DNA from 3 places in the Streptomyces sp. NPDC001868 genome. Region 2 is predicted to be linked to each of the others. Evidence: riboswitches for the same ligand, from Rfam matches in the RefSeq annotation. Region 2 holds a riboswitch; each other region holds the start of a gene.

Region 1 (7,404 bases), on a different contig from region 2:
GCGCTTCTTGCCGCGGCGGAACTCCGAGCGCCGCCGCACGACCTCGAAGCGGTGGTCGAGGTAGACCTCCAGGAGCTCCTTGAGGCCCAGGGTGAGGGGCTGGCCGTCGACCAGGGCCACGTTGTTGATGCCGAAGGACTCCTCCATCGGCGTCAGCTTGTAGAGCTGCTCCAGGACGGCCTCCGGCACGAAGCCGTTCTTGATCTCGATGACGAGACGCAGGCCGTGCGCGCGGTCGGTGAGGTCCTTGACGTCCGCGATGCCCTGCAGCTTCTTCGAGCCGACCAGGTCCTTGATCTTGGCGATCACCTTCTCCGGGCCGACGGTGAACGGCAGTTCGGTGACGATCAGGCCCTTGCGGCGGGCCGTCACGTTGTCCACCGTCACCGTGGCGCGGATCTTGAAGGTGCCGCGGCCCGTCGCGTACGCGTCCTTGATCCCGGAGAGGCCGACGATCCGGCCGCCGGTGGGCAGGTCCGGGCCCGGGACGTGCTTCATCAGCGTGTCCAGGTCGGCGTTCGGATACCTGATGAGGTGGCGGGCGGCCGCGATGACCTCGCCCAGGTTGTGCGGCGGCATGTTGGTGGCCATACCGACGGCGATGCCCGAGGCGCCGTTGACCAGCAGGTTCGGGAAGGCGGCGGGCAGCGCCACCGGTTCCTGCTCCTGGCCGTCGTAGTTGGGCGCGAAGTCGACCGTGTTCTCCTCGATCGACTCCGTCATCAGGCTCGTCGCGTCGGCCATCCGCGCCTCGGTGTACCGCATGGCGGCCGGCGGGTCGTCGTTGCCCAGCGAACCGAAGTTGCCGTGGCCGTCGACCAGCGGGAGCCGCATGGAGAAGGGCTGGGCGAGGCGCACCAGGGCGTCGTAGATCGACGCGTCGCCGTGCGGGTGCAACTTACCCATGACCTCGCCGACGACACGGGCGCACTTCACGTAGGCGCGGTCGGGGCGCAGGCCCATCTCGTTCATCTGGTAGACGATCCGGCGGTGCACCGGCTTCAGACCGTCACGGGCGTCCGGCAGGGCTCGGGAGTAGATGACCGAGTACGCGTACTCCAGGAAGGAGCCCTGCATCTCGTCGACGACGTCGATGTCGAGGATCCGCTCCTCGAACGCGTCGTCGGGCGGCGGGGTCTTCGTGCTGCGGCGGGCCATCGCTGCCGGCTCCTCTTTTTCTGGTCGCTCACCTACGGGGCGCTCACGTCTCCGGCTCACTCTCACCGACACGTGAACGGGGTCTGACGCGGACCATTGTGGACTGCCGTACTGACAACCCGGACACGACCCGGCTTTCACCGTCCCGCCGGGCCCTGCGTGCCGCCGCGTCAACAGCGTGCGCCGACTTTAACCAGTCACCGGCGGCCGCAACCCCGGTCTCGCTCTCGGCGTACGACGCCCGGGAACTTCTCCAGGGGTCCGCGCGCTTGCATACAGTGGCAGGACCGGCAGGAAAACAGCGGTTTCCGCGACGATTCCACGGACGGATCCCGCGCACACGGATCCCGCGAACTCAGCACAGCGATCGAAGGGACGTACATGCCCATGGGTCACACGGCCACAGCCGAGGCCGGCTCCGAAGGCCTGACAGTGAAGGAGCACCGCCTCGCCAACGGCCTGCGCGTGGTGCTCTCCGAGGACCACCTGACCCCGGTCGCCGCGGTGTGCCTCTGGTACGACGTCGGTTCGCGCCACGAGGTCGAGGGCCGTACGGGCCTCGCGCACCTCTTCGAGCACCTGATGTTCCAGGGCTCGGGCCAGGTGAAGGACAACGGCCACTTCGAGCTGATCCAGGGCGCGGGCGGTTCGCTGAACGGCACCACCAGCTGGGAGCGCACCAACTACTTCGAGACCATGCCCACCCACCAGCTGGAGCTGGCGCTGTGGCTGGAGGCCGACCGCATGGGCAGCCTGCTGCTCGCGCTCGACCAGAAGAACCTGGACAACCAGCGGGCCGTCGTCAAGAACGAGCGCCGCCAGCGGTACGACAACGTGCCGTACGGCACCGCCTTCGAGAAGATCTTCCGCCTGGCCTACCCGGAGGGCCACCCCTACCGGCACACGCCGATCGGCTCGATGGACGACCTGGAGGCGGCGAGCCTGGAGGACGCCCAGCAGTTCTTCCGGACGTACTACGCGCCCAACAACGCCGTCCTGTCGATCGTCGGCGACATCGACCCGGAGCAGACCCTCGCGTGGGTGGAGAAGTACTTCGGCTCCATCCCCGCGTACGACGGCAAGCCCGAGCCCCGCGACGGCTCGCTGCCCGACATCATGGGCGAGCAGCTGCGCGAGGTGATCGAGGAGAACGTGCCCGCCCGCGCGCTGATGGCCTCCTACCGGCTGCCGGAGGACGGCACGCGCGCGTGCGACGCGGCCGACCTGGCGCTCACGATCCTCGGCGGCGGCGAGTCGTCCCGCCTGTACAACCGGCTCGTACGCCGTGACCGTACGGCTGTGACGGCGGGGTTCGGCCTGCTGCGGCTGGCCGGCGCGCCCTCCATGGCGTGGCTGGACGTGAAGACCTCCGGTGACGTCGAGGTGCCCGTCATCGAGGCCGCCGTCGACGAGGAGCTCGCCCGCTTCGCCGCGGAGGGCCCCACGGCCGAGGAGATGGAGCGCGCCCAGGCCCAGTTGGAGCGCGAGTGGCTTGACCGGCTCGGCACGGTCGCGGGCCGCGCCGACGAACTGTGCCGGTACGCGGTCCTGTTCGGCGACCCGAAGCTCGCCCTCACCGCCGTCGACCGCGTCCTGGAGGTGACGGCCGACGAGGTCCAGGAGATCGCCAAGGCGCGCCTGAGGCCCGACAACCGCGCGGTGCTCGTCTACGAGCCCGTCGACGGCGAAGAGGGCACCGAAGACGAAGCCGCCGAGGCGGAGGCCGCCGAAGGCACGGACGAGAACGAGGAGTCGGCGAAGTGACCGAGCTCGCGACCATGGACTTCCACCCGCAGCCCCAGGCCGGCGAGGCCAGGCCCTGGGCGTTCCCGGCGCCCGAGCGCGGCACCCTGGACAACGGCCTGACCGTGCTGCGCTGCCACCGCCCCGGCCAGCAGGTCGTCGCGGTCGAGGTCATCCTCGACGCGCCCCTGGACGCCGAGCCGGCCGGCCTCGACGGCGTCGCCACCATCATGACCAGGGCGTTCTCCGAGGGCACCGACAAGCACACGGCCGAGGAGTTCGCCGCCGAGCTGGAGCGCTGCGGCGCCACCCTCGACTCGCACGCCGACCACCCCGGCGTGCGTCTGTCCCTCGAAGTGCCCGTGTCGCGGCTGGAGAAGGCGCTCGGTCTGCTGGCCGACGCCCTGCGGGCACCGGCGTTCGAGGACAGCGAGATCGAGCGGCTGGTCGCCAACCGGCTCGACGAGATCCCGCACGAGACCGCCAACCCGGGCCGCCGGGCCGCCAAGGAGCTCTACAAGCGGCTGTTCCCGGCCACGTCCCGGATGTCGCGGCCCCGCCAGGGCACCGAGGAGACCGTCGAGGGCATCGACTCCGCGGCCGTACGCGCCTTCTACGAGCGGCACGTACGCCCCGCGACGGCCACCGCCGTGGTCGTCGGCGACCTCACCGGAGTCGACCTCGACGCCCTGCTCGGCGACACCCTGGGCGCCTGGACGGGCTCCCCGGCCAAGCCGAGCGTCGTGCCGGCGGTCACCGCCGACGACGCCGGGCGCGTGATCATCGTGGACCGCCCCGGTTCCGTCCAGACCCAGTTGCTCATCGGCCGTGTGGGCGCCGACCGGCACGACCGTGTGTGGCCGGCGCAGGTGCTCGGCACCTACTGCCTCGGCGGCACCCTCACCTCCCGTCTGGACCGTGTCCTGCGCGAGGAGAAGGGCTACACCTACGGGGTGCGCGCGTTCGGGCAGGTGCTGCGCTCCGCCCCCGACGGCTCGGGCGCGGCGATGCTCGCCATCAGCGGCTCCGTCGACACCCCGAACACCGGGCCGGCGCTGGACGACCTGTGGACGGTGCTGCGGACCCTCGCGGCCGAGGGACTGACCGACGCCGAGCGCGATGTCGCCGTGCAGAACCTCGTCGGGGTCGCCCCCCTCAAGTTCGAGACGGCCGCGGCCGTGGCGGGCACGCTGGCCGACCAGGTCGAGCAGCACCTGCCGGACGACTACCAGTCGACGCTGTACCGCCAACTCGCCGCCACCGGCACGGTGGAGGCCACCGCGGCCGCCGTGAGCGCCTTCCCGGTGGACCGGCTGGTGACCGTCCTCGTCGGGGACGCCGCGCAGATCGAGGAGCCGGTCAGGGCCCTCGGAATCGGTGAAGTCACCGTCGTACCGGCCGAGTAGAAGCCGAGGAGAGGCCGAGGGGAAGCCGAGGAGGAACCGGACAGAAGGACACGCGTCCGTGGGGCCCTGGTGACTGAAGAGTCACCAGGGCCCGCGTTTGTCCGTATTGATGGCGGAGGTTGTGTGTCTGACCTGTGGCGTACTTAACAAATCCTGTGATCCGTTTGTTATTTCGAAGACGGCCCGCTTAGCGTCGGTCCGGCTGTTCGTCAGAAGTTCGCCGCAGCCGCGGCACCGGACAGTCATCGCCGAGTCCCCGCATGGCGCGAGCCAGGGGAGCCGGGGACCCACCGAAGTCCCTGGGGTGAATCGGGTGCCCTTCGCGGAGCGACGCGAAACGGGGGGCGGCCGTAGGAGACCTTCCTGCTCCGAACCCGTCAGCTAACCCGGTAGGCGAGAGGGAAGGAAAGGACCAGCCACTTCATGGCGTTCACCCGCGCCCCCGGGAAGCACCGCCGTCCCGGCCGTGTGCAGCGCACGACCACGAGGAACGTGGGCGTCGCCGCTCTCACCACCACCGGTGTCATCGGCACCCTGGCCGCTCCCGCGCTCGCCGCGGAGGAGCCCGCCGTCGAGCAGACCGGCCTGAACCAGATCATCGTCCTCGGCGACACGGTCGCCGACCAGGTGGACGCCCAGGCCGTCGCCCAGCAGCAGGCCGCCGAGGTCGCCGCCGTCAAGAAGAAGGCGCAGGAGGAGGCCCGCAAGGCCGCCGCCGAGAAGGCCGAGCAGGAACGTGCCGTCGCCAAGGAGCGCGAGGAGATCAAGGCCCGCGCCGCCCGCGCCGCCGAGCGCGAGCGCCTGAACACCTACGTCTCCCCGATCAGCGGCTCGTACATCTCCACCGGCTACAAGGCCGGCGGCGCCGTCTGGTCCTCCGGCAGCCACACCGGCGTCGACTTCCACGCCGCGTCCGGCACGACCGTCCTGGCGGTCGGCGCCGGCACCGTCGTCGAGGCGGGCTGGGGCGGTGCGTACGGCAACAACATCGTCATCAAGATGAACGACGGCACGTACACGCAGTACGGCCACCTGTCGTCCATCGGCGTCTCCGTCGGCCAGACCGTCACCCCCGGCCAGCAGATCGGCCTCTCCGGGGCGACCGGCAACGTCACCGGCGCGCATCTGCACTTCGAGGCCCGGACGACGGCCGAGTACGGCTCGGACATGGACCCCGTCGCGTACCTGCGCTCGCACGGCGTGAACGTCTGACGGACCCACCGCTTCGCAGGAGGCCCCGGCTCACCGAGCCGGGGCTTTCCGCGTTGTGCGTACCTGTTGTGACGTAGCTCCTGTCCAAAAAATATCCCTGGATTCCGGTCCGCCATCGGAAATTCCGGCTCGCTGCAATAGAGTCACTGGAACACACGTCAATCATCGACGTTTCACGGGGATTAAGGCGGAGGTCGGTCATGCGTATTCCGGCGCATTCGGTATGCACGGCGATCCGTGATGACATCGTCGCGGGTGTCTACGAGCGCGGCAGCCGTCTCACCGAGGAACTGCTCGCCCGCCGGTACGGCGTCAGCCGGGTCCCCGTGCGCGAGGCGCTGCGCACCCTGGAGGCCGAGGGCTTCGTGGTGACCCGACGGCACGCGGGCGCGTGCGTCGCCGAGCCGACCGAGCAGGAGGCCGCCGACCTGCTGGAGATGCGCATGCTGCTGGAGCCGCTGGGCGCCGCCCGTGCCGCCCAGCGCCGTACGGAGGCGCACCTCAAGGTGTTGCGGGGCCTGGTCAGACTGGGCCAGGAGCGGGCCAGGAGGGGCACCAGCGAGGATCTGCGCTCCCTGGGCGGCTGGTTCCACGAGACGCTCGCACAGGCGTCCGGCAGCCCCGCCCTGACCTCGACACTCGCCCAGCTGCGGCACAAGATCGCCTGGATGTACGCGGTCGAGGCACCGGCGAACCCCGTGGAGTCCTGGGCGGAGCACGGCGGCATCGTGGACGCCGTCGCGCGCGGCGACAGCGACCGGGCCCGGACCATCACCTCCCTGCACACCGAGCGCGCCACCGCCGCGCACCGGCTCCGATTTCCGGGCGGGGCCGGCGGGGCGGAACGCCCGGAGCGTGTGAGGACTTCGCAACACCCCGTAAACATGCCGAGCCTGCGGCATTAACACGGGAGCCGTATACAAAGAGGGAAGAATTCCGAAGGGCATTCTTTCTGCTGCCCGCAGAACGGAATGGAACGGAATCAGGACGAAAATGCGAAGGGCCCGCCCGATAAATCGGACGAGCCCTTCGGTGTGTGTGCGGGTGGTGCGTGCGGGTGGCCTTTCCGGCCTTTCCGCTTCGGTTGCCCGGTCGGTCAGACCGTCTCGGGGAGTTCTTCGAGGCCCTCGGCCACGAGCTTCGCCAGACGGTCGAGCGCGACGTCCGCGCCCTCGGCGTCGGAGGCGAGCACGATCTCCTCGCCGCCCTGGGCGCCGAGGCCCAGGACCGCCAGCATGGAGGCCGCGTTGACGGGGTTCCCGTCGGCCTTGGCGATCGTCACGGGGATACCGGAGGCCGTGGTGGCCCGGACGAAGATGGATGCGGGGCGGGCGTGGAGGCCCTCGGCCCAGCCGACGTTGACGCGGCGCTCAGCCATGTGATGCTGCCCTTCAGGTGTCTCGGGTACTGCGGAGAGGTCTAGACCGGTTGTCTAGACCAGTTTCCCATATGTGGCGACGTACCGGAACGGGCCCACGGCCTGGCCACGAACCGGCTGTCGCACTTCTGTTGTGCTTCTGTTGTGCCGCCCCAGACTGCCCCGCGCCGCATGCGTACGCGAGCCGTACTCTGGGGCCCATGCAGACCTCGTCGGACCGGCATGAGTACCCCGCCCACTGGGAGGCCGACGTGGTGCTGCGCGACGGCGGCACCGCACGCGTCAGGCCCATCACCGTCGATGACGCCGAGCGTCTCGTCAGCTTCTACGAGCAGGTCTCGGACGAGTCGAAGTACTACCGCTTCTTCGCGCCCTACCCTCGCCTGTCCGCCAAGGACGTCCACCGCTTCACGCACCACGACTTCGTGGACCGGGTGGGGCTCGCCGCCACGGTGGGCGGCGAGTTCATCGCCACCGTACGCTACGACCGCATCGGCGCCGACGGGA
Region 2 (7,404 bases):
CAAGGCGGCGGCGCTGGACGAGGCGTCCGGTTCGAAACCCGAGTACGAGACGCGGGTCGGGGACGCGGGGACCGCGCACACCATCCTGGAGCACCTCGGCTACGCGCCGGTGATCGTGTTCGAGAAGCACTGCCGCAGCCACGCCTTCGAGGCGTACAGCCGACAGCTGCTCGCCACTCTCGTACGGGTTCCCGAGCTGGACGGCGCCTTCCTGGAGATCGAGACCCTCGTCCAGGAGGAGACCGAGGTCACAGCGGCACTCGACGACATCCGCGCGGTTTTCGACGATCTGGGCATCGCCGCGGAGGATCTCACCCGCGAGCTCTACACGGACGCGGTGGCGGCGGCCCGCGAAGCCTGAGCGGGAGCGCAGAAACACCTGAGGCCCGGAATCCTCATCGGATTCCGGGCCTCAGGCCTTCAGTAGCGGGGACAGGATTTGAACCTGCGACCTCTGGGTTATGAGCCCAGCGAGCTACCGAGCTGCTCCACCCCGCGTCGTTGAAACCAGTGTACGCCATCTGCGGGACCCCGAGCACACGGTTTGATGGCGACCGGCGATCACCGGGGATTCACCTGGCCGCCCGCACGTCTGTCAGGTGACCAAATGGCTGTTGGGCGCCTTCGCCCGCCCCTCGAACTCCCCCAGCACCACGACCTCGGCCCCCTCCGCCGCCAGCATCGCGTTGCCGGCGGCGGCGTCCTCGACGAACGTGTCCGGCTCGCGCCAGGCCGTGACGACGCGGCGGATGCCCGCGTCGAGAAGGAGCCGGGCGCAGGGCGCGGGGCGGGAGGCGCGGCGGGCGCAGGGTTCCAGGCTGCTGTAGACCGTGGCGGAGGCGAGGCGCGGATCGGTGGGGTCGATCTTGGCGAGGGCGGCCTCCTCGGCGTGGGCCACGGGGTCGCCGCCCTCGCGGGAGTGGCCGCGGGCCAGTTCCGTACCGTCCTCGGCGACCACGACAGCACCGACGCTGAACGCGGTCCGGGAGGGCGGGCACTCGGCGGCCAGGTCGCAGGCCAGCGCCAGCCAGTGCCGGTCGGCGGGGGAGACGGCCGGGCCGGTGCCGGGGACGGTCGGGGCGTACCGGATGAGGACGACGTCGCCGACCGGCCGGGTCTCCAGCAGCCGCAGCCGGCTCTTCGGCCCGCCGGGATACGCGCCCGTCCCGAACAGCCGGGGCGCGTCCGCCTCGCCCACGAACAGCGGCGCGACGGCCAGTTGCACCTCGTCCGCGAGCCCCTGCTGGAGCAGCTGGGTGTGTACGCGTCCGCCGCCCTCCACCATGAGGCGGCGGACGCCGCGTACGTCGCCGAGGTGGTCGAGGACGGCCGCCCACTCCAGGTCGGGGCCGACGGACACGACGTCCACACCGTCGGGTCCGGCCGGCAGGCCCAGCCCGCGCAGCCGCTCCGCGCCCTTCTCGGTCGTGTAGACGACCTTCTCGCCGCCCGTGTGCCAGAACCGGGCCGCCGGGTCGAGATCGCCGGACGCGCTGACGGTGACCTTCAGCGGGTACTCCGGGAGTCCGGCGGCGACGCGGGCCGCGCGGCGTTCGGGGGAGTTGACCAGCAGGCGGGGGTTGTCGGTGCGCAGGGTGCCGGCGCCGATCAGGATGGCGTCGCTGGCCGCGCGCACCTCGTCGACCCGGTCGAAGTCGGCCGGGCCGGACAGCAGCAGCCGCTCGGGCCCGGTGTCGTCCAGGAAGCCGTCGAGGGAGACGGCGGCGGACAACAGGACGTAGGGCTGGGGCATGTACGCGCTCCCTGTGGGTTGGTTCAAGTTTTAAACAATAACTACACTGTACGTATGACGACCCGCTGGCTCACCCCCGAGGAACAGCGTGCCTGGCGTGCCTACGTGGCCGCGAGCTCGCTCCTGGAGGACGCGCTCGACCGGCAGCTGCAGCAGGAGGCCGGTCTGCCGCACCTCTACTACTCCGTGCTGGCCGCCCTCTCCGAGGCGCCGGACCGGCGGATGCGGATGACCGACCTCGCCGAGCACCAGAAGATCACCCGCAGCCGGCTGACGTACGCGGTGACCCGGCTGGAGAAGGACGGCGTGGTGCGGCGCGAGGACTGCCAGTGGGACAAGCGGGGCAGCGTCGCCGTGCTCACCGACGAGGGCATGGCCCTGCTGGAACGCACGGCGCCGGGCCATGTCGAGACGGTCCGCAAGGCCGTCTTCGACCACCTCAGCCCCGAACAGATCGGCCAGTTCGAGGAGATCTGCGCGGCCATCGCGGGGGCGATCCAGGGCGGGGACCCGCAGGCGGCCGCCGGCTCCGACGACCTGCCCTGGCGCCGCCGCGCGTGCCCGTCGGGTCAGTCGAGCCAGTCGAGCCAGTCCGGTCAGCCCGGTCAGCCCGGTCAGCCCGGTCAGCCCGGTCAGGACGGTCAGGACGGTCAGTAGGTCCACCGCGAAGTTCTCCTGTGTCGCGTCTTCCCGTGTTGCGGGAATGTGAGATCGACCCAATCCGGTTGCTTGAAATTTGAAGCACGGGTTAGAGTCGCTGCGAGCGCTGTGCTTCAAAACTGAAGCACAGCGACACCCGCGCCAGGACCGGAGAACCCGCATGCCCGACTTTCCCGCTGCCACCCCGCGTGCCCGCGTCCGGGTGCCGCTGCGTTTCCAGGACGGTTACGGCGTCGACGCCGAACTGGTCACCTTCCACGGCCTCGTCGACGACCAGGAGCACCTGGCGATCGTCCTCGGCGACCCGGCGCCCGGCACGGCCCCGCTGGTCCGGCTGCACTCCGAGTGCCTGACCGGCGACGTCTTCGGCTCGGCCCGCTGCGACTGCGGTCCGCAGCTGCGCGAGGCGGTGGAGCGGATCGCCGACCGCGGTGGTGTCCTGCTCTACCTCCGCCAGGAAGGCCGGGGCATCGGCCTCTACAACAAGCTCGACGCGTACGCCCTCCAGGACCAGGGTCTCGACACCTACGAGGCGAACGCGGCGCTCGGCCTGCCGGAGGACGCCCGCGACTACACGGCGGCGGCCCAGATGCTCGGCGCCCTCGGCATCGACGAGCTGGACCTGCTCTCCAACAACCCCGACAAGGCGCGGCAGCTCCGCGACCTCGGGGTCGGCGTCCGCGACCGCGTCCCCACGGGCGTCTTCACCACCGCCCACAACGTGCGCTACCTCCGCGCGAAGGTCCTCCAGACCCAGCACACGCTTCCCCTGCCGGAGCTGACCGGGCTGACGGGACTGACGGCGGGCTGAGCCCCGGACGGAACGGCGGTGGGCGTCGGCCGGTGTTGGATGTCGGCCGGTGGTGGGCATCGGCTAGCCCACTCGGCTCCGCCGACTCGCCCGCGCCCCGTCCCCCGGAAACCCTGTATCCGTGGGGCAGCCAGAGGGTGCGAGGGAGCCGGTCGGCCGGCGGTTCTCGTATGCCCGGACGCTCGTCCGCGTGCTCCCCGTCCTGCTGATCGCCATCGGCCTCTTCTACGACCACTTCACCCCGCGCGAGTTCACGGCCGTCCCCTTCTTCACCGCCGCGCCCCTCGTGGCGGCCCCACTCTTCTCGCTGCACGGCACGGTGATCACCGGCGTCGCGTCGGTCGCCGGCATCACCGCCGTACGCCTCCACTACGACGACGCGGGCCATGTGGACGCGATCACCGAGATCGCCACGGTGGCCACCGTCGCCGTACTGGCCGTACTGATCAACCGCCTCGTCCGCCGCAGCGACGCCCGGCTCGCCACCGCCCGGGAGATCGCCGAGGCGGCGCAGCGGGCCGTACTGCCGGTGCCGCAGGAGCGGATCGGCGGGCTGGAGATCGCGGCGCGGTACGAGGCGGCGCAGGCCGGGGCGTCGATCGGGGGCGATCTGTACGCGGTGCAGGACTCGCCCCACGGTGTCCGGCTGATCGTGGGCGATGTGCGGGGCAAGGGGCTGGGGGCGGTGTCGGCGGTGGCGGTGCTGATCGGCGCGTTCCGGGAGGCGGCCGAGCAGGAGTCGACGCTCGAAGCGGTCGCCCAGCGGCTGGAACGGGCGCTGGCCCGCGAGAGCACCCGGCGGGAGGCCGCGCGCCGGGACACGGCGGTGGAGTACGAGGGGTTCGTGACGGCCGTACTGGCGGAGTTCCCGCACGGTGCCGGCCGCGCCCGGATCGTCAACCGGGGCCACCCGTCCCCCCTGCTGCTGTACGCCGACGGCACCCTGTGCACCCTGGACGCCCCGCAGCCGGCGCTCCCGCTGGGTATGGAGGACCTGGCCACCTGGCCCGACCGCGCGGAGGAGACCGGTTTCCCGCCGGGCGCCATGCTGCTCTTCTACACCGACGGCCTCTCCGAGGCGCGGGACGCGCGCGGTGTCTTCTACGACCCGGCCGAGCGCCTGTCCGGCCGGGTCTTCTCCGCCCCGCGCGCCCTGTTGACGACCCTCGCGGAAGAGGTGCGCCGGCACACGGGTGACCGCACGACGGACGACATGGCGCTGCTGGCGGTCCGCCGCCCCTGACGCACACGTCTCTCTCACATCGTGCGCGTCTCGCACCACCGAATGTCACCGACTGTGTCTGTTCGACCGTTCTCCGTATAACAACTGACGTAACGTCAGAACTTCTGTTACTCCTGAGTCAAGGTCAACTCGCCCGTTTTCCACCCCGCATGACCCGTAAAGTCCGGCGCGAAAGCCGGAACGATCATTCAGAACAGCTTGGAATGGAGCACTCGCGTCTATTAACGTTCGATAACGCAGCGCGGTCGTCCCAGCCGTCACAAGAGACGGCTCCGTGCTCACGCGTCGAATCCCGCAAGGGAACCGGGGAACCATCACTCTGGGGTGAATCGCACGGAAACCGCCGTGGCAGTACGCACGACCGGTTTACGCGCGTAGGAGACCTTCCTGCTCCGAACCCGTCAGCTAACCCGGTAGACGAAAAGGAAGGAAGGAGTACGCCCACGTGGCGTCGAACCGGTCCGCGACCGAAGCCCCGTTCGTACCGAGCCAGCGCGACGGCGAGAGCCAGACGTTCGGCTACGGCAGCTACAACAGCGACAACGAGGGCCCCTGGCAGGAGTGGAATCCCAGCGAGGAGACCATTCGCCCCGTTCGCGGCCGGCACCGCGTCGCCAAGCCGCGCGGTGGACTCGCCCGTGGCGGACTGGCCCGCAGCTCCACCGTTCTCGGCGTCGGTGTCATAGCCGCCGTCGGCGGCGCCGGCATGGCCAGCGCGCAGTCCGGCAAGGCCCCGGTCTCCATATCGATGCCCGACATGCCGAATGTCGGCTCGGTCTTCGAGGACGACGCCGAGGAGCCGGAGCCCGAGGCCTCCACCTCCCCGCTCAGCAACGCCGGCCTGACCGCCACCGACTCCGAGCAGGGCGCGGCCGACGCCGGCGAGGCGCTGCGCGCCCGCATCATGGCGCAGGCCGAGTCCCAGCAGGACGCGTTCGACAAGGCCGCCGCCGAGGCCGCCCAGACCGCCGCCGCGGACAAGGCCGCCGAGCAGGCCGCCAAGGAGAAGAAGGAAGCCGAGGCCAAGGAGGCCGCCGCCAAGCAGAAGGCGGCCGAGGAAGCCGAGCGGAAGGAAGAGGCCGAGCGCCTCGCCTCCCTCGCCAAGCAGTTCACGCTTCCCACCTCCTCGTACACCCTCACCTCCACCTTCGGCCAGGCCGGCCCCTACTGGTCCTCCGGCTACCACACCGGCCTCGACTTCGCCGCCCCCACGGGCACGCTCATCAAGGCCGTCCACAGTGGCACCATCACGCAGGCCGGCTACGAGGGTTCGTACGGCTACAAGACCGTCCTCACCCTCGATGACGGCACCGAGATCTGGTACGCCCACCAGTCCTCCATCGGCGTCAGCGTCGGCCAGAAGGTCGCCACCGGCGACGTCATCGGCCGCGTCGGCGCCACCGGCAACGTCACCGGCGCCCACCTCCACATGGAGGTCCACCCCGGCGGCTCCTCCAGCGGCATCGACCCGGCGGCATGGCTGCGCAGCAAGGGCCTGACCCCGTAAGGCAGATCAGCACCAACGACGCCGCGTAGGTCCGCGAGGACGACGCGGCGTCCGTCATGCCCGACGCCCCCTCCTCTGCCCTCCCCCTCTGCAGTCCCCTCCCCGCCCCGCCTCCCCTTCCATGCTTCACGTGCCGTTCACGCGGGGGCGGAATGCGGGCGTCCGTCCCCCTGGTTGACGTTGGACATGACTTCTCTTCGCAAGCTGGGCACATCCGAGATCGAGGTCTTCCCGCTCTCGCTCGGCGGCAATGTCTTCGGCTGGACGGCGGACGAGGCACAGTCCTTCGCCGTCCTCGACGCCTACGCGGCGGCCGGCGGCAACTTCGTCGACACGGCCGACTCCTACTCGGCGTGGGTCGAGGGCAACCAGGGCGGTGAGTCCGAGCGGATCATCGGCAAGTGGGCCAAGTCCCGCGGCAACCGCGCCGACGTGGTGATCGCGACCAAGGTGAGCCAGCACCCCGAGTACCCGGGCCTGACGGCGGCCAACATCAAGGCGGCGGCCGACGCCTCCCTCGCCCGCCTCGACACGGACTACATCGATCTCTACTACACCCACTTCGACCAGCCCGACGTCCCCGTCGAGGAGATCATCACCGCCCTGGACGACCTGGTGAAGGCCGGCAAGGTCCGCGCGATAGCCGCGTCCAACATCACCCCCGAGCGCCTGAAGGCCTCCCTGGACTTCTCGGCCGCCGAGGGCCTGGCCCGCTACGTCGCCCTCCAGCCCCACTACAACCTGGTCTCCCGGGACACCTACGAGGGCGCCCTCCAGACCCTCGCCGCCGACCACGGCCTCTCCGCCGTCCCCTACTTCGCCCTCGCCAAGGGCTTCCTCACGGGCAAGTACCGCCCCGGCACGACGGTCGACAGCCCCCGGGCGGCCGGCGCCGGCGCGTACCTGGAAACCCCGGCCGGCACGCGGGTCCTCACGGCCCTCGACGAGATCGCCGAGTCCCGCGGCGCCGCCCACGCAACCGTCGCCCTCGCCTGGCTCGCCGCCCAGCCGACAGTGGCCGCCCCCATCGCCTCAGCCCGCACCCTCGACCAACTCCCCGCCCTCCTCGCCGTCGCCGACCTCACCCTCACCCCCGAGGAACTCGACAAACTGACAACAGCATCGGCGTAGTCCCCGCCCACAGCGGCCGACAGAAACAGCCCACGCCCCTCGCACCCCCCAGCGACACGGCTGCCCGCAGCGAAACGGGGCGTGGAGGCCGTAGCCGGACCGCCGACTGCGCGACGACCGCACGCCGTACGGCGGGTGGGCTGGGGTCGACGGGGGGCAGGGGCGCCGGGCATGCATGACCGCACCGCACCGCACCCCGTACGTCGGGTCGGCCGCGTACGGCGAGAAGGGGGTGTGCCGGGGGGTGTCCGCCCGCAGCGGTTGGCGCGTCAACTCGTCAAACTTCCCAGCCCACCGAT
Region 3 (7,404 bases), on a different contig from region 2:
GCTCTACCGCAGCAGCGACGGACGCTGGCTCGGAGGCGTCGCGCGAGGGCTCGCCGGACATCTCGGCCTGCCGGTGACCTGGGTACGGCTCGTGTTCGCCGGCCTCTTCCTGGCGGACGGCCTCGGCGCCCTGGTCTACGCGGCGTTCTGGTTCTTCGTCCCGCTCGGCGTGGGAGGCGTCGACAACCAGCGGCCCCCGGCCATCGCCGCCGAGACCTCACCCGACGGCCGCCGCAGACTCGTGGCCCGCAAGCCCGACCGCGGCCAGATGGTCGCCCTCCTTCTCATGGTCGTCGTGGCCATGGTCTTCGTCGGCAATGTGGACCTCGGCGAGGCCGCCCGGGCGTATCTCTGGCCGACCGTGCTCGTCGCGGCCGGCGTCGCCCTGGTCTGGCGCCAGGCGGACAACGCGCGGCGGGCCCGCTGGGCCGAGGTCGGCCGTCGGCGGCGCACGATCACGCTGCTCCGGTCCGTCGCCGGTGTCCTGCTGGTCACCGCGGGCGTCTCCGGGATGTTCGTCCTGCAGGGCTCGGCCGCCCACCTCGGCTCGGTGCTGCAGGCCGCGCTCGCGGTCCTCGTCGGGATAACGCTGCTGGCCGGCCCGTATCTCGTCCGTATGACGCAGGACCTCTCAGAGGAGCGCCTGATGCGCATCCGCGCCCAGGAGCGCGCGGAGGTCGCGGCCCATGTCCACGACTCGGTGCTGCACACACTGACACTGATACAACGCAACGCGGAGAACCCGAACGAGGTCCGCCGCCTCGCCCGCGCACAGGAGCGCGACCTGCGGAACTGGCTGTACAAACCCGAGGGCACAGGTAAGGACGAGGAGGACGAGCCCGACACCCTCGCCGAGGCGGTGCGGCGGAACGCGGCGGAGGTCGAGGACAAGCACGGCGTCCCCATAGAGGTGGTCGTCGTCGGCGACTGCCCCCTCGACGAAGGACTGACCGCGCAGATGCAGGCCGCGCGCGAGGCGATGGTGAACGCCGCCAAGTACGGTGGCGAGGGCGGCGCCGTACAGGTCTTCGCCGAGGTCGAGGGAAGGACGGTCTTCGTGTCCGTCCGCGACCGAGGTCCCGGCTTCGACCTCGACGCGATACCCGCCGACCGGATGGGCGTCAGAGAATCGATCATCGGCCGCATGGAGCGCAACGGAGGCACGGCACGGCTCCGCGCCGTTCCGGACGGCGGCACGGAGGTCGAGCTGGAGATGGAGAGGGCGGAGACGACGTCATGAGTGACGCGAACGGGGCGAACGACCTTGCCGCACAAGGCGGTTCGGGCACGGGCCCGGACCGGGACCAGGGAGGTCCGGCCGCGCGGGGCACGGATCCGGCCGAGAGCGTGCCCGACGAGTCCGGTCGGCCCGCCGAGCCCGGCAAGACCGCCGAGCCGGGCGCTTCCGGCGTGACCGCCGCGCCCGGACAGTCCGCCACGGCCGGAGCCGGGGCTGCCCGGACCGGTGCCGGGGCCGCTGTTTCCGGGGCCGGGCGCCATGTCCGGGTCGTGCTGGTGGACGACCACCGGATGTTCCGGACGGGAGTGCAGGCCGAGATCGGGCAGACGGACCGTACGGGTGTGGAGGTCGTCGGGGAGGCGCCCGATGTCGACCAGGCGGTCGAGGTGATCACGAGTACGCGGCCCGAGGTGGTGCTCCTCGATGTGCATCTGCCCGGCGGCGGCGGGGTCGAAGTCCTGCGTCGGTGTTCGGCGTTGATGGGGGACGCCGAGCAGCCCGTGCGCTTCCTCGCCCTGTCCGTGTCGGACGCGGCGGAGGACGTGATCGGTGTCATCCGGGGCGGTGCGCGCGGCTATGTCACCAAGACGATCACCGGCTCCGACCTGGTCGAATCCATCTTCCGGGTCCAGGAGGGCGACGCGGTCTTCTCCCCGCGTCTGGCCGGCTTCGTCCTGGACGCCTTCGCCTCCACGGACGCCCCGCCCGTCGACGAGGACCTCGACCGGCTCACCCAGCGCGAGCGCGAGGTGCTGCGTCTCATCGCCCGTGGCTATGCGTACAAGGAGATCGCCAAGCAGCTCTACATCTCGGTGAAGACGGTGGAGTCGCATGTCTCCGCCGTCCTGCGGAAGTTGCAGCTCTCCAACCGCCATGAGCTGACGAGGTGGGCGACGGCACGACGCCTGGTGTGAGGGGGAGAGGAGAGGGCCGGAGAGGGTGCGGGCCCGGGCCGACGGGGAGCGCCGCAAGCGACGACCGCCCCGGGCTAGCCCGAGCCGTCCCGACCGGCCCGAGCCGACCCGTTCGGCTCAGGCCGCCCGCAAGACTCAGGCCACCCGCGTGGCCCCCGCGTACGGCATCTCGTCGAGCGGCGCCACGCGTACCGGGGCCGAGGGGTTCGGGGCGTGGATCATCTGGCCGTTGCCGACATAGATGCCCACATGGCTGATGCCGGAGTAGAAGAAGACGAGGTCGCCGGGGCGGAGTTCGGAGCGGGCGACGCGGCGGCCTGCGTTGATCTGGGAGTAGGTGGTGCGGGGGAGGGAGATTCCGGCGGCGCGGTAGGCCGCGAGGGTGAGGCCGGAGCAGTCGAAGGCGTTGGGGCCGGTGGCGCCCCAGACATAGGGGCTGCCGAGCTTGGTGTAGGCGTAGGAGACGGCCGCGGCGGCGCGGGAGTCGGGGGCGTCGGCGGTGGCGGAGGCGGGGGAGACCGGGCCGGTGAGGTCGCGCCGGGACGTGTCGGAGGAGCGTGAGGCGTGTCCCGCGGTGCCGCCCCGGGAGTCGTAGCGTGCCCGTTCCTCGGTGGTGAGCCGGCCGAGCAGCTGTCGCGCGTCGGTCAGCTTCGAGGTGACGGTCTTCTTGTGTCGCTTCAGCTCGGTCTGCCGGGTCTTGAGCGTGCCCAGTTCGACGCGGGCGGCCCCGCGGAGCCGTTCGATCTCCAACAGCTGCTTCCGTACGCTCGCGACGTCCGCCGACTGGCGGCTGCCGACGCGCTCGGCGAGGGCGGCGCCGTCCAGGTACTGGTCCGGGTCGGCGGAGAGGGCGAGCTGCCAGGAGGGGTCCATGCCCCCGTCCCGGTACTGCGCCGCCGCCAGTGAACCGAGTTCGTCCCGGGCCGAGTTGAGGCGCTCGGTGCGGCGGGCGGCCTGGTCGCGCAGCTCTTCGAGGTTCTCCTGCGCCTTGTCGGCCTTCTCCTTCGCCCCGTTGTACTTCTCGGTGGCGACCTCAGCCTCTTGGTACAGCTTGTCCACTTTCGCCTTGACCTGGTCAGGCGTGAGCTGTGGATCGGCGTGTCCGGTGCCGTCGAAACCGGTCGCGGTCGCCGCGCCCGCGAGGGCGAACGTCGCGGCCGTGCGGACCGTATGGCCGCCGAGCGAGCGCTGTCTGGGCTTGCGGTGCGCTGCCACGTGGAGTCCACGTCCTCTCCGTACGACCGCCGTCCGAAGTACGAACATCGTCTGTCCGTACGGACCGCCTGGGGGAAGCGGTGACGCGTCCGGCGGCGGCCCGCACAGGGGGAGCGGGACGCCGCCGGACTTTCTCGGCGGTGGTGTCCGACTGCCGCCCCTGGTCCGGGCGGCGGTGGGGAGCCGGGCACCTGAGGGAGGACGCTAAACCTGGCTGTGAGGGCACGGTAACGCGTTGTACGGAAGTGGCGTGCACCGACCGCGAGGTGACCGTATGTGACCGTGATCCCGTCCTGGCGCCGTCGACTTCACGCTGCGCGATGACCGATGCGGCGATTTCGGACCGGGCGGGGGTGTGGCGGTGCTATGCGGCGCATATATGCAAGATCGTCAGGGTGTCGGGGACGCCCGGGACGCCCGGAACGCCCGGAGCGTGCCGCCCTCGGCGCCTCCGGGTACCCGCCCGGTGGCCGGTGGATCACAGGCCTCTCATTAGGCTCCGCGCATGGACGTACTCATCCACATCCTCGTCGGCCTCCACATCATCGGCATCGCCTCCCTCCTGGGCGGCTTCCTCACCCAGATGAAGGCCATGGGCCAGGGCACCGCCCGATTCGTCCCCGCCATGCTGCACGGCGCCCTCACGATGCTCGTCACCGGCGTGCTTCTCGTCGGCCTCAACCAGGCCGACGACCAGCCCGTCAACAACATCAAGATCGGCGTCAAACTCGCCCTGCTGATCGTGATCCTGGGGCTGGTCTACGTGAAACGGGACGAAGAGACGGTGGAGAAGCCGCTGTTCGGCCTGGTGGGCGCGCTGACCATCGCGAACGTCTTCATCGCGGTGCTCTGGACCTGAGGGCTCGCGCGTCTGTGCGAAGAACGCTGCCGCTACGCCGGCCGCACCACGCTGTGGATCGACGACTCCCCGTCGTAGAAGACCGACTCCTCGCGGACGTACGTTCCCGGCTTCGGGGCGTGGATCATCATGCCGTTGCCGATGTAGAGGCCGACGTGGCCGATGTTGTCGTAGAAGAAGATGAGATCGCCGGGCCTGGCGTTGGCGAGGGGGACGGTCGTGCCGGTCTTGACCTGGTCGTAGGTGGTGCGGGGCAGGTCGACGCCGGCGGCCTTCCAGGCGGCCTGGGTGAGGCCGGAGCAGTCGTAGGAGCCGGGGCCGGTGGCGCCCCAGACGTACGGCTTGCCGATCTGCGCGCGGGCGAAGGCGAGGGCCTTGGCGGCCTTCGAGGCGTAGGTGGCGTCCTCGGCCGGGGCGGCGGTCTCGGTGGTGCCGGTGGACGTCTCCGCGCCGGTGGAGGGCTCCTCCTGGGTCCCCTGGGCCCCTTGGGTGCTCGGGGCGCCCTGGGTCTCCTGCGCCTCCTGGGCCGTCGTCCGCGCCGCCGTCTGCTGCCGCGCGAGTTCCTCGGCCTTGCGGTCGGCCTCCTCCCGCTCGCGCTGTTCGATCGCGGCGAGCCGGGCCTGCTCCTCGGCGGTGAGGGTGGAGAGCAGTTCGCGGGCCTGGGCGAGCTTCGCCTGGACCTTGGCCTTGCTGGTCTTGAGGGCGTTCTGTGACTCGGTGAGCTGTTCGAGGCTGTCGCTCGCCTCCTGGCGCTGCTTCGTCGCCTCGGCCTGATCGGTGACGTACGCGTCGACGGCGTCCTTCTGGCGCTCCGTCAACCGGTCCATCAACTGGTTCTGGTCGAAGTAGTCCTGCGGGTTGTCCGCCAGGAGCAGCGAGGCCTGATCGGGGGCGGCCGCGCCGGTGCGGTACTGGGCCGCGGCGAACGAACCCAGCTCCTCCCGCGCCTCGTTGAGCTTCTCCGTGCGCTTGGCGACGGAGTCGAGGAGGGTGTCGACCTGCTTCTTCTGCTTGGTCGTCCTCTCCTTGGCCGCGTTGTAGTTCTCGGTCGCCGAACCGGCCTGGCGGTAGAGGGCGTCGACCTTCTTCTCGACTTCCTCCAGGCTCGGCTTGTCGTCGGCCGAGGGTGCGGCCGCGGCCGTTTGGGAGAGCAGGGCCACGGAGGTGAGGGCGGCCGTGGCGAGAGCGGGGGTGCGTATGCCCACGCGTGTTCCGGCAGGACGCGGCTTGCGGTGCGGCGCCATGGTTCGGCGTCTCCTTCCGTTGTCCGCCTACCGAGTTAGCTGTCGGGTTCGGGCGCAAGCTTCGGAAGGTTTGCCCTACGACCCTTGCCGCGTGCGGCGGTCGGGTCGATTCACCCCAGAGGATCGGTGGGTCCCCGGCTCCGGCTGCCACGGGAGGCGTGCCGGACTCGGCGGAGGGTCGTGCGGCCCGGCGACGTTCGCCGGTTGGGTCGTACGGCCCAGAAGAAAAAGCTAGCCAACTCGTGTGGCCCGTGTGAAGGTTGATGTTCGATATGCCCGATACGTTTTCGTGACCTTAGCCTCTTCGGCACGACAGGCGGTACGCTCGATCGCTCACCGTCGCAACGCGGTCGCGGTGTGTGGCGGATGCGGACTTCCCGGGGCGGCCTCTCGCTGTCAGTGGGGGCGCCTAGACTCGGAGAGCGATGAGCAGCCTCTTTGACGACAGCTTCCTGGCGGACCTCCAGGCCCCCCGCGGCCACGCGGAGGAGCCCCCGCCGCCGCCCGAGGACGATCACGTACCGGAGCCGCTTCCGGACGATCTGTTCGGCGGGAAGTTCGACGCGCCCCCGGACCGCGACGCGTACTACCGCGACGGCGCCCCCCGCCCGGCCCTGGACGCGGCGGCCCTCCTCGACGGGCTCAACGAGAACCAGCGCGCGGCCGTGGTCCACGCCGGCTCGCCCCTGCTCATCGTGGCCGGCGCCGGCTCCGGCAAGACCCGGGTGCTCACCCATCGCATCGCACACCTGCTCGGCGAGCGGCATGTCCACCCGGGCCAGATCCTCGCGATCACCTTCACCAACAAGGCCGCCGGCGAGATGAAGGAGCGCGTCGAGCAGCTCGTCGGCCCGCGCGCCCACGCGATGTGGGTCATGACCTTCCACAGCTCGTGCGTCCGGATCCTGCGGCGCGAGTCGAAGAGGCTCGGCTTCACATCCTCCTTCTCGATCTACGACGCCGCCGACAGCAAGCGCCTGATGGCGCTCGTCTGCCGTGATCTGGACCTCGATCCGAAGCGCTTCCCGCCCAAGTCCTTCAGCGCCAAGATCTCGAACCTGAAGAACGAGCTGATCGACGAGGAGGACTTCGCCGCCCAGGCCTCCGACGGCTTCGAGAAGACGCTCGCCCAGGCCTACGCGATGTACCAGTCCCGCCTCCGCGAGGCGAACGCGCTCGACTTCGACGACCTGATCATGACGACGGTCAATCTGCTGCGCGCCTTCCCGGACGTCGCCGAGCACTACCGCCGCCGCTTCCGCCATGTCCTCGTCGACGAGTACCAGGACACCAACCACGCACAGTACGCCCTGGTCAGAGAGCTGGTCGGCACCTCCGAGCACCCCGTGGACGTACCGCCCAACGAGGGGGACGTACCGCCCGCCGAGCTGTGCGTCGTGGGTGACGCCGACCAGTCGATCTACGCCTTCCGCGGCGCGACCATCCGCAACATCCTCCAGTTCGAGGAGGACTACCCGGACGCGACGACGATCCTGCTGGAGCAGAACTACCGCTCCACCCAGACCATCCTGAGCGCCGCCAACGCGGTCATCGAGCGCAACGAGTCCCGCCGCCCCAAGAACCTGTGGACCAACGCGGGCGCGGGCGCGCAGATCACCGGCTATGTCGCCGACACCGAGCACGACGAGGCCCAGTTCGTCGCCGACGAGATAGACCGACTGACGGACGCGGGCGACGCGAAGGCGGGAGACGTCGCCGTCTTCTACCGTACGAACGCCCAGTCCCGTGTCTTCGAAGAGGTGTTCATCCGCGTCGGCCTGCCCTACAAGGTCGTCGGCGGTGTCCGCTTCTACGAGCGCAAGGAGGTCCGGGACGTCCTCGCGTATCTGCGTGTCCTCGCCAACCCGGAGGACTCCGTCCCGCTGCGCCGCATCCTCAACGTCCCCAAGCGCGGCATCGGCGACCGCGCCG

Evidence for each region. Region 2 has a riboswitch for cyclic di-AMP ahead of ABT147_RS34385 (M23 family metallopeptidase). Riboswitches for the same ligand answer to the same signal wherever they lie in the genome.
Region 1: it holds a riboswitch for cyclic di-AMP, as region 2 does, so the genes downstream of both, ABT147_RS03115 (M23 family metallopeptidase) here and ABT147_RS34385 (M23 family metallopeptidase) in region 2, are expected to answer to the same signal.
Region 3: it holds a riboswitch for cyclic di-AMP, as region 2 does, so the genes downstream of both, ABT147_RS05715 (C40 family peptidase) here and ABT147_RS34385 (M23 family metallopeptidase) in region 2, are expected to answer to the same signal.

Annotation. Positions count from the first base shown of each region.
Region 1 covers NZ_JBEOYO010000002.1:141,949-149,352, forward strand. The annotation lists gene ABT147_RS03100 (DNA gyrase/topoisomerase IV subunit A) at 1-1,158, opposite strand, end outside; gene ABT147_RS03105 (M16 family metallopeptidase) at 1,546-2,922, shown strand; gene ABT147_RS03110 (M16 family metallopeptidase) at 2,919-4,307, shown strand; cyclic di-AMP (ydaO/yuaA leader) riboswitch at 4,544-4,718, shown strand; gene ABT147_RS03115 (M23 family metallopeptidase) at 4,731-5,519, shown strand; gene ABT147_RS03120 (GntR family transcriptional regulator) at 5,720-6,424, shown strand; gene ABT147_RS03125 (HPr family phosphocarrier protein) at 6,616-6,897, opposite strand; gene ABT147_RS03130 (bifunctional acetate--CoA ligase family protein/GNAT family N-acetyltransferase) at 7,098-7,404, shown strand, end outside.
Region 2 covers NZ_JBEOYO010000041.1:48,352-55,755, forward strand. The annotation lists gene cyaB (class IV adenylate cyclase) at 1-361, shown strand, start outside; tRNA gene ABT147_RS34360 (tRNA-Met) at 425-498, opposite strand; gene ABT147_RS34365 (dihydrofolate reductase family protein) at 596-1,753, opposite strand; gene ABT147_RS34370 (MarR family winged helix-turn-helix transcriptional regulator) at 1,808-2,410, shown strand; gene ABT147_RS34375 (GTP cyclohydrolase II) at 2,574-3,224, shown strand; gene ABT147_RS34380 (PP2C family protein-serine/threonine phosphatase) at 3,346-4,467, shown strand; cyclic di-AMP (ydaO/yuaA leader) riboswitch at 4,741-4,902, shown strand; gene ABT147_RS34385 (M23 family metallopeptidase) at 4,913-5,974, shown strand; gene ABT147_RS34390 (aldo/keto reductase) at 6,161-7,105, shown strand.
Region 3 covers NZ_JBEOYO010000003.1:216,136-223,539, reverse strand. The annotation lists gene ABT147_RS05735 (PspC domain-containing protein) at 1-1,240, shown strand, start outside; gene ABT147_RS05730 (LuxR C-terminal-related transcriptional regulator) at 1,237-2,154, shown strand; gene ABT147_RS05725 (C40 family peptidase) at 2,290-3,369, opposite strand; gene ABT147_RS05720 (hypothetical protein) at 3,875-4,228, shown strand; gene ABT147_RS05715 (C40 family peptidase) at 4,261-5,472, opposite strand; cyclic di-AMP (ydaO/yuaA leader) riboswitch at 5,482-5,655, opposite strand; gene pcrA (DNA helicase PcrA) at 5,898-7,404, shown strand, end outside.